3 regions of the Lacticaseibacillus camelliae DSM 22697 genome follow, and region 2 is predicted to be linked to each of the others. Evidence: predicted binding sites of a transcription regulator. Region 2 holds the regulator's gene; each other region holds the start of a gene.
What was found. Region 2 encodes CtsR, which represses protease genes until heat stress. Its sites were predicted from a motif close to TTGGTCAAAAAAGGTCAAANA; they were not measured.
Positions count from the first base shown of each region.

Region 1: the regulator CtsR is predicted to act here: its motif matches at 1,507-1,527, upstream of clpP (ATP-dependent Clp endopeptidase proteolytic subunit ClpP).
Region 3: the regulator CtsR is predicted to act here: its motif matches at 2,269-2,289, upstream of clpB (ATP-dependent chaperone ClpB).

Region 1 covers NZ_AYZJ01000067.1:20,316-23,585, forward strand. The annotation lists gene FC75_RS09575 (sugar-binding transcriptional regulator) at 1-519, opposite strand, end outside; gene FC75_RS09580 (hypothetical protein) at 606-785, opposite strand; gene clpP (ATP-dependent Clp endopeptidase proteolytic subunit ClpP) at 857-1,447, opposite strand; tRNA gene FC75_RS09590 (tRNA-Arg) at 1,649-1,720, opposite strand; gene FC75_RS09595 (MarR family winged helix-turn-helix transcriptional regulator) at 1,803-2,252, opposite strand; gene whiA (DNA-binding protein WhiA) at 2,330-3,270, opposite strand, start outside.
Region 2 covers NZ_AYZJ01000093.1:36,106-39,375, reverse strand. The annotation lists rRNA gene rrf (5S ribosomal RNA) at 1-24, shown strand, start outside; tRNA gene FC75_RS11830 (tRNA-Val) at 34-106, shown strand; tRNA gene FC75_RS11825 (tRNA-Lys) at 109-181, shown strand; tRNA gene FC75_RS11820 (tRNA-Leu) at 203-285, shown strand; tRNA gene FC75_RS11815 (tRNA-Thr) at 290-362, shown strand; tRNA gene FC75_RS11810 (tRNA-Gly) at 375-446, shown strand; tRNA gene FC75_RS11805 (tRNA-Leu) at 457-542, shown strand; tRNA gene FC75_RS11800 (tRNA-Arg) at 554-627, shown strand; tRNA gene FC75_RS11795 (tRNA-Gly) at 654-725, shown strand; tRNA gene FC75_RS11790 (tRNA-Pro) at 730-803, shown strand; gene FC75_RS11785 (CtsR family transcriptional regulator) at 961-1,428, shown strand; gene FC75_RS11780 (ATP-dependent Clp protease ATP-binding subunit) at 1,493-3,270, shown strand, end outside.
Region 3 covers NZ_AYZJ01000084.1:58,101-61,370, forward strand. The annotation lists gene clpB (ATP-dependent chaperone ClpB) at 1-2,180, opposite strand, end outside; gene glpK (glycerol kinase GlpK) at 2,403-3,270, shown strand, end outside.

The DNA of each region.
Region 1 (3,270 bases), on a different contig from region 2:
AAACGTGAGCTCACGCCCGGCAGACAGCTTGTAAGTCATCTGCTGAGCCACGCGCGCCATTGTCGTGCCGCCCATCACTGCGATGGTCAGCTGACCGCTAGGCAAAATCAGCTGCAGCGTTGAATTCAGTTCCTTGCCCATTTCGTCCAACACCCGGCTGCTTTGATCAGCGTCCCCACTGACAATCAAGCAGTGGTCAATGCCGAGCTTATCGGCGAGGTGCTTCTCGTCTTCCTTAAACCCCAGCAGTCGATTCATAAACTGCTCCAGGCCTTGAAAGACTTCGATGCCCTGGCTGGTAAGGACCATTCCAGACTTCGAGCTTTTGATCAGGCCTTGCTTCCGGAGAAACTCGGTCTCCGTCCGCAGGACCCGTTCGCTTAGTTTCATCTGCTCGGCTAACGCCCGTCTACCGACCGGCGACATCCAGCTGATGAACTGCAAGATCTGATAACGTTGCGTAATCACACCCATAAAGTCTGGGGCGATTGCTTCGATCCAAGCGAACTCAGAATGCATTGCTCATTGTCCTTCTTGTGGGTCGTTTGACGTCCTACCGTGTCACCTAGTGACCCAGTGGTGGCAAAAAAATTTTGGGACCCCAGCTAACCCGGATCTCCCTTACCAACGCTTTCTATTATAGCCGCCTCGTGAAAACGGTGCAAGAGATTTGCCCAAAAGGCGAAAACTCTTCCCATATTAGAAGAATTGTTGCCCAAATACCGCTTTTTTTCGTAAAGAAACCGATTTCCAAATTTAGTGGCGCGATTTTCAAACTTGGTCATTCGGGACCCTTCTCACCTGTTTTTCATTAAAAAAAGCACCGGCACGTTAACGCCGGTACTTAGATGACCCCTTACTTCTGGTCGGCCTTCGACGTCAAGATATCGTCGATCAAGCCGTAATCCTTGGCCTCCTGCGCGGTCATGTAGTTATCCCGCTCAGTGTCCTTCTTGATCTTGGCTTCAGTCTGGCCGGTCGCGTCAGACAAAATCTTGTTCAACTTCTTGCGTGACTTCAAGATTTCTTCCGCCGCAATTTCGATTTCTGTTTGCTGGCCCTGAGCACCACCGGATGGCTGGTGAATCAGGATCTCTGAGTTTGGCAGCGCAAAGCGCTTGCCCTTGGCTCCGCCCGCCAACAGCACGGAAGCCATGGACGCTGCCATGCCAATGGCGATGGTCTGAACATCCGCGTGGATCAGGTTCATGGTGTCCAGCATCGCCAGACCGGAGGTGATCACACCGCCAGGGCTGTTGATGTAAAGGTAAATGTCTTTATCAGGATCTTGTGCGTCCAGGAACAGAAGCTGGGCAATGACCGAATTGGCAACTTGGTCGTTGATTTCCCCAGACAGCATAATGATCCGGTCTTTAAGCAAGCGAGAGTATATGTCATACGAACGCTCGCCGCGGCTGGTTTGTTCAATAACTGTCGGAACTAGCATAGTGGAACCTCCTAACGAGTATTTAGCACTCTTAAAACTACAGTGCTAAGCTTAGCACTAACGTCAAAAAAGGTCAAAGTCTTTGACCAAAGTTTTTTTCGGTCAGCGTTAGTTTAGCATATTCCACTTGCCAGGTGCGCTGGTAAGCGCCTTTCAGCCAACAAAAAAACGCCAACCAAGTGGCGTTTCTCTTTTGAATGCTGCGCAGCCCGGGAGTCGAACCCGGATTTCGAGAACCGGAATCTCACGTGCGATCCATTACACTAACCGCGCAAGTACTCAATTATTTTACGGGAGCGCGCCGCAAAATGCAAGCGTCAGCGCAAATTCCCCTCAAAATCGAGGCATTGCGTGCTTACTGAAGCTTCTCGTCCGGAATGGCCGTCAGGTGCTGATCGACCGTATCGACCTGCGCCTTGATGGCTTCGTACTTTTCGCTCGGGAAGTTCAGGTAGGCCATGCATGAGCCCACATGGTCATAGATCTCATCGCGCATGTCCTTGGCTTTCTGAGTCAAGCTGACATCAACCCGGCGTTCGTCTTGCGCCGAGCGCTTCCGTGAGATCCAGCCGTCCTTCTCCATCCGCTTCATCAACGGCGTTAGAGTCCCAGAGTCTAGATTCAGCGTCTGCCCCACCTCTTTGACCGACATCGTCCCGTGCTCATAAAGGGAAAGCAAGGTGATGTACTGCGGATAGGTCAGCTTGTACTTAGCCAGTGCTTGAGAATAAAAATGATTAAACTGCTTCTGTGCTTTGTAAATGGAAAAACACAGCTGTTCATTCAATCGAATCGGTTTAGTCATATGCTCGCCTCCAGTGACGTCATACCCAACGGTTCTATCGAGTTTATTGTAGACGATTTAATTAGGTAATGGAAGTGTCAACTTTCGCTGGGCTGGCGACTCCCCTCTGCAATCTGATTAAGCTTCCGCAGCCGGTGATTGATGCCTGATTTCGAGATCACCCCGCTTGGCACCATTTCCCCCAGTTCCTTCAGGGAAACATCGGGATGGGCCAGGCGCATCTCGGCAATTTCCTTCAGCTTAGGCGGCAACCCTTCCAACAGCCCGCGGTCTCTGAGGTAGTTGATATTTTCGATTTGACGCTGGGCCGCATCAATGGTTTTGTTCAGATTAGCCGTTTCACAGTTGACCAACCGGTTCACCGAGTTGCGCATATCGCGAACGATCCGGACATCTTCGAATTTGAGCATCGCCGTCGTGGCCCCAATCACCCGAAGAAAATCGGCAATCTTTTCTGCTTCCTTCAAGTAAACAATCCAGCCACTGCGCCGCTCTACCGTCCGGGCATTGAGGCCAAAGTCATTCATCATCTTGAGCACGTCGTCGTTGTGATCCTTGTACAGGGAATAAATCTCCAGGTGATACCGTGACGTCTCTGGGCTGTTGACTGATCCGCCGGCCAAGAACGCGCCCCGTAAATATGACCGCTCTCGCTGCGGTTCATTCAGCACTTTGCGCGACACCGCCGTCATGATGGCCATGTTGCGCCCATCTAGAATGTCCAGGTCTTCAAGCACCGCATTGACGCCGGTGGCGAGGCGGACCACATACTGATTGTTCTTTTTGAGCTTCATTTTCCGCCGGACGATCAGGTTGGCCTCATGATGATACACCTGGCGAATGAGGCTATAGATGCGCCGGGCAATGGCCGGATTCTCGGTTTGAACATTCAGGACAAATTGGTGGTCCTGAATCGTTAAACTGCCGTTCATCCGAATCAACGCGGACAGCTCAGCTTTGGCGTGCTCGGGATGGACCTCAAGTTGGGTGAGCTCTTTTTTGACTGTACTGGCAAAAC
Region 2 (3,270 bases):
TGCGAGGGTAGGAAGCTGCCGCGCTTTATAGATGGAGGATTAGCTCAGTTGGGAGAGCGTCTGCCTTACAAGCAGAGGGTCACAGGTTCGAGCCCTGTATCCTCCATTGAGCCGTTAGCTCAGTTGGTAGAGCATCTGACTTTTAATCAGAGGGTCGACAGTTCGAGCCTGTCACGGCTCATTTCCATTAGTTTCTTCATCTGCGGGTGTGGCGGAACTGGCAGACGCGCTAGATTTAGGTTCTAGTGGTTAATTACCGTGGGGGTTCGAGTCCCTTCACCCGCATTACGCCGACTTAGCTCAGCTGGCAGAGCACCTGTCTTGTAAACAGGGGGTCGGAGGTTCGAACCCTCTAGTCGGCATCTTACCAGTTTGCGGAAGTAGTTCAGTGGTAGAACGCCACCTTGCCATGGTGGAGGTCGCGGGTTCGAATCCCGTCTTCCGCTTTCACGAGCTGCCGGGATGGCGAAACTGGTAGACGCACAGGACTTAAAATCCTGCGGTAAGTGATTACCGTGTCGGTTCGAACCCGACTCTCGGCATTGCATCATATGCACCCATAGCGCAATTGGATAGAGTGTCTGACTACGAATCAGAAGGTTGTAGGTTCGACTCCTACTGGGTGCATTCCGGTTTTTCCGGAGTGACACATTGCGGAAGTAGTTCAGTGGTAGAACGCCACCTTGCCATGGTGGAGGTCGCGGGTTCGAATCCCGTCTTCCGCTTCATCGGGAAATAGCTCAGCTTGGTAGAGCACTACGTTCGGGACGTAGGGGTCGCAAGTTCGAATCTTGTTTTCCCGATCAAGAGCTGATGTCTTTGGACATCAGCTTTTTTTGTGCCTCATTTTTGCGGTTGGGCGGCGCGCAGTTGGTGATCTAGGTGAAGAGTGCTGGTATTTTTCCCCAGAATCAGTATAATTAAGGTCAAGATTAGTCAAAGTCAAAAAGGGTGAAGCGAATGCAAGGACAGAATATTTCCGATGTGATCGAACACTATTTAAAGGCCATGCTCGATTCATCTCGGCAGGTCGAGATCAGTCGTGCGGAGATCGCCCAGCACTTCAATTGCGTGCCGTCGCAAATCAATTACGTGATCAAAACCCGGTTCACCCCGCAGCGCGGCTACGTGGTTGAAAGCAAGCGCGGCGGCGGTGGGTATATTCGCATACTCAAGGTCCACTTGCGCGATGACCAGGATCTGATCTCGCTCATGGCCGAGAATATTCCCCAGGCGCTCCGGGAGCGGGATGGCCAAGCACTGATCCAGCAGCTGTACGACGCCGCTCTGATCGATCGTCAGGCGGGTAATATGATGCTCGCGGTGCTGAGTCACCAGACCCTGAACATGGGGGATCGAGAGGCCGAAGATGAGCTTCGATCACGACTGCTACTTGCTTTTCTCGACAGTTTGCGGTATGAAAGATAGAACCCAATTAATTTGTTTTTAATGTTTGCTGAGCAAATATGACGTTATAAAAGGGAGCGTGCTTATGGACAACTTATTTACCCCGAGTGCAAAAAATGTACTGATGATTGCACAGGAACAAGCCAAGTACTTCCACCACCATGCTGTGGGTACGGAGCACTTGCTCATGGCGCTCGTGATGGAACAGGAAGGCATTGCCGGCAAGACCCTGCGTCAGCTCGGCATTTCCGAACAGGATATTCATGATGAAATTGAGCGCTTCACTGGCTATGGGACAGTCGACGAGGGTAGCCAAAGCAAGGATGCCTACCTCCCATACTCACCGAAGGGTAAGGAGATTCTCAGTTATGCGGGCGATGAGGCCAAGCGGCTGGGCGCGCTGAAAATCGGTACTGAACACATCTTGTTAGGCCTGCTTCGCGAGGATGACATTCTGGCAGCCCGCATTTTGCAGGATCTTGATTTGAGTCTGTCTAAGACCCGTCAGTTGGTCCTGAAAAAAATGGGGATTTCCGACGCGGCGGCGAAGCATCGCGGCGCTGCTGGTGCCCAGCGCGGTGGCCGGCCAGCCAGCCAAGGGACCCCAACGTTGGATGGTTTGGCGCGCGACTTGACCCAGTTGGCGCGTGAAAATCGGATGGATCCGGTTGTCGGCCGGGACAAGGAAGTGCGCCGACTAATCCAGATTTTGGCGCGGCGCACGAAGAACAATCCGGTCCTGATTGGTGAACCCGGCGTTGGTAAAACGGCCATCGCCGAGGGCTTTGCCGAGAAGATTGTCGCGGGGGAAGTGCCTGACGACATGAAAAATAAGCGCTTGATGGCGCTGGACATGGGTTCTTTGGTTGCAGGCACCAAGTACCGCGGCGAGTTTGAAGACCGCCTCAAAAAGGTGATCGACGAAATCTACCAAGACGGGAACGTCATTTTGTTCGTGGACGAACTTCACACCTTGATTGGTGCCGGTGGCGCTGAAGGGGCAATTGATGCCAGCAACATCCTGAAGCCGTCCCTGGCGCGTGGCGAGTTGCAGCTGATTGGTGCGACGACCCTGGACGAGTACCAGAAGTACATTGAAAAGGACGCAGCGCTGGAGCGGCGGTTTGCCACAATCACCGTTGAGGAGCCGAGCGAGGCGGAGGCCGAAGAGATTCTTAAGGGATTGCGGCCGCGCTATGAGGCGCACCACGGGGTCACCATCACTGATGAGGCACTCCATGAGGCAGTCTCTCTGTCGAGTCGTTATATTTCTGGGCGCTTTCTGCCTGATAAGGCTATTGACCTGATGGATGAAAGTGCGGCCAAGGTGCGGCTGGACGAGGCTGATCGGCCGACGAAAGCGGACAAACTGCAAAAGCAGCTGAAAGAAACCGTCAAAGCCAAGGATGATGCGATTATGCACCAGGACTTTGAAACGGCGGCAACAATTCGGGAAAAGGAACAGAAGCTGCGGACCAAGATTGACGCGGCGCCTGAACCGGTCGATGCCAACGGCGTGCGGACCGATGTGAAGGTCGGCCCGGAAGACGTTGCGGAAGTGGTTTCGCAGTGGACCGGGGTGCCCGTGACCCAGTTGCAGAAGAAGGAATCCGAACGGTTGATCAACCTTGAAAAGGTGCTGCACGAGCGTGTGGTTGGGCAAGACGAGGCGGTTTCAGCCGTTGCTCGAGCGATTCGCCGGGCCCGCAGTGGGTTGAAGGACCCAACGCGGCCAATTGGTTCGTTCATGTTCCTGGGGCCTACCGGGGTCGGCAAGACTGAGCTGGCCAAGGCACTGGCCGAGGCGATGTTTGGGTCTGAAGACGCCATGATTCGGGTCGACATGTCTGAGTACATGGAAAA
Region 3 (3,270 bases), on a different contig from region 2:
AGCAGCGCTTCGGAGCCCAGGTTGGACGTCATGATGATGATGGTGTTCTTGAAGTCGACGGTGCGGCCCTGGCTGTCAGTCAGACGCCCATCGTCCAGCACCTGCAGCAAAATGTTGAACACGTCTGGGTGGGCCTTTTCGATTTCATCCAGCAGCACGATGGTGTACGGATTGCGCCGCACCGCCTCGGTCAGCTGGCCGCCTTCCTCGTAGCCGACGTAGCCCGGCGCCGCGCCGACCAGCCGCGACACGGAAATCTTGTCCATGTACTCGGACATGTCGATGCGGACCATATGCTTTTCAGAATCAAACAGGTTGTCCGCCAGCGACTTGGCCAACTCGGTCTTCCCGACCCCGGTGGGGCCCAGGAACAGGAAGCTGCCCAGCGGCCGCGACGGGTCCTGCAGGCCGGCGCGTGACCGCAGCACGGCATCGGACACGGCGTCGACCGCCTCGTCTTGGCCGATCACCCGCTTGTGCAGGTTCTCAGGCAGGTGCAACAGCTTCTGCCGGTCGCCTTCGACCAGCTTGGCCACGGGGATCCCGGTTTGCCGCGAAATCACCGCGGCGATTTCTTTTTCGGTGACGGATTCTTCAACCAGCCAAGAATCCGGCCGGTCAGTGGCTTCAAGGTCCTTCAGTTCCTTCTCCAGCTGCGGGATGGTGCCGTGCTGCAAGCGTGCGGCGGTTTCCAAGTCGTAGCGGCTTTGCGCGTCTTCCAGCTCGTGCTTGGCCTTATCGATGGCTTCCTTCTTCTCGTTCAGCTGGTTGATGTCCTTCTTCTCGGCGTCCCACTGCGCCTTAAGCTTGGCGGTTTGCTCCTTGGTGTTGGCCAGTTCCTGTTCGGCCTGCTTCAGGCGCTTTTCGCTGGCGGGATCGGTTTCCTTCTTCAGGGCCTGCTCCTCAATCTCCAGCTGCATTTGCTTGCGTTCAGCCACGTCCAGCGAGGTCGGCCGCGAATTCATTTCGACGTTGATCTCGGCACTAGCCTCGTCGATCAGGTCGATGGCCTTGTCAGGCAGGTAGCGGTCGGTGATGTAACGGTTCGACAGCGTCGCCGCGGCCACCAAAGCGGAGTCGTGAATGCGCACACCGTGGAAAATCTCGAAACGCTCCTTCAGCCCGCGCAGAATGGAAATGGTGTCCTCAACTGAGGGCTCTTGGATCAGCACGCGCTGGAACCGCCGCTCCAGGGCCTTGTCCTTTTCAATGTTCTCGCGGTACTCGTCCAACGTGGTCGCGCCGATCAGGTGCAGCTCGCCGCGGGCCAGCATCGGCTTGAGCAGGTTGCCGGCGTCCATCGAACCTTCCGTCTTGCCGGCGCCGACGATGGTGTGGATCTCGTCGATGAACAGCAGAATCTGGCCTTCGCTCTTCTTGACCTCGTTCAAAACGGACTTCAGGCGTTCCTCAAAGTCGCCGCGGTACTTGGCCCCGGCCAGCAGGCTGCCCATGTCCAGCGAAATGATGGTCTTGTTCTTCAGGTTATCTGGCACGTCGTTGCGCACGATGCGCTGGGCCAAGCCCTCGACGATCGCCGTTTTGCCGACGCCGGGTTCGCCGATCAGGACCGGGTTGTTCTTAGTCTTGCGCGACAGGATGCGGATCACGTTGCGGATCTCTTCATCGCGGCCGATGATTGGGTCCATCTTGCCGGAGCGCGCCTCTTTGACCAGGTCGGTGCCGTACTTTTCCAGCGCCTTGTAGGTGTTTTCGGCCGTCTTCGAGGTGACCTTCTGCCCGCCGCGGGCCTTGTCGACGACCTTGCGGAACTTCTTTTCCGTCAGGCCGTTGTCCGTCAGGTACTTGGTGATGACGTTGTACGGCTGATCGAACAGGGCCAGCAGGACGTCCTCGGTGGCGATGAACTCGTCGCCTAAGGAAGTCTTGACCTTATCCGCGTCCTGGAACAGCTGGTACAGGTTCTGACTCATGTTCTGGCCGTAGCTGCTGGCCCCTTCGACCACAGACTCCTGGTCGATGGCCTGATCAATGGCGGCGTTCAGGCCGTTTAGATTAATGCCGGCATCTTGAAACAGCTGGGCGCCGAGGTCGCCCTTTTGGACCATGCTTTTAATGACCTCGGGAATATCGATTTCTTGATGGTGCCGCACCTGCGCGATTTGCTGCGCGGCGGCAACGGCTTCCGTGACTGCTTGCGTAAAACTATCAGGATTCAAAAAAATCCCCTCCTTCGCCGGTCCGGCTTAACCAGACGGCGTGTGTTCGTGATGATTATCACTACGCCTATAGTTTAACAAATTGCCATTGGTCAAAACAGGTCAAATTAAAAATAAATCGCTTCCAAGCCCAAAATCGGGCTTAGGGCCGAGGCCGGCCTTTTCAATCCCGGCCGAAGCGCTTACACTTATTCTATCAGACTGACAAGGAGCATGGCAGACATGGACAAACAGTACATCATGGCGCTGGACGAAGGCACGACCTCGACCCGCGCCCTCATCATTGATCACGCAGGGCAGATCATCGCCGATGCGCAACAGGAGTTTCCGCAGTACTTCCCCAAGCCCGGCTGGGTCGAGCACAACGCCAACGAGATCTGGAACGCAGTGCTGACCACGATCGCCGACGCCTTTTCCAAAAGCGGCATCCAGCCGCGGCAGATCGCCGGCATCGGTATCACCAACCAGCGCGAAACCAGCGTGATCTGGGACAAGCAAACCGGGCTGCCGATCCACAACGCCATTGTCTGGCAGTCGCGGCAAACCACGGCGCTGGCAGAAAAACTGCGGCAAGGGGGCTATGGGGACACCATTCACGAGAAAACCGGGCTGCTGATCGACCCCTACTTTTCCGCGACCAAGGTCCGCTGGCTGCTGGACGCGGTGCCTGGCGCCCAGGCTCGCGCCGAGCGCGGTGAGCTGCTGTTTGGCACCATCGACACCTGGCTGGCCTGGAAGCTGTCCGGCGGCGCGATCCACGTCACCGACTACACCAACGCCAGCCGCACGATGATGTTCAACATCCACCAACTGCAGTGGGACGACGAGATCCTGAACCTGCTGCACATCCCCAAAGCGTTGTTGCCCGAGGTCCGCAGCAATTCCGAAGTTTACGGCGAAACCGCGCCGTTTCACTTTTACGGCAGTCGGGTCCCGATCGCCGGCATGGCCGGCGACCAGCAGGCCGCGCTGTTCGGTCAGCTGGCGCTGCGCCCAGGCATGGTCAAAAACACCTACGGCACCGGCTCCTTCATTGTGATGAACACCGGTAAGACGCCGAAAATGTCCGCCCATAACCTGCTGACGACCA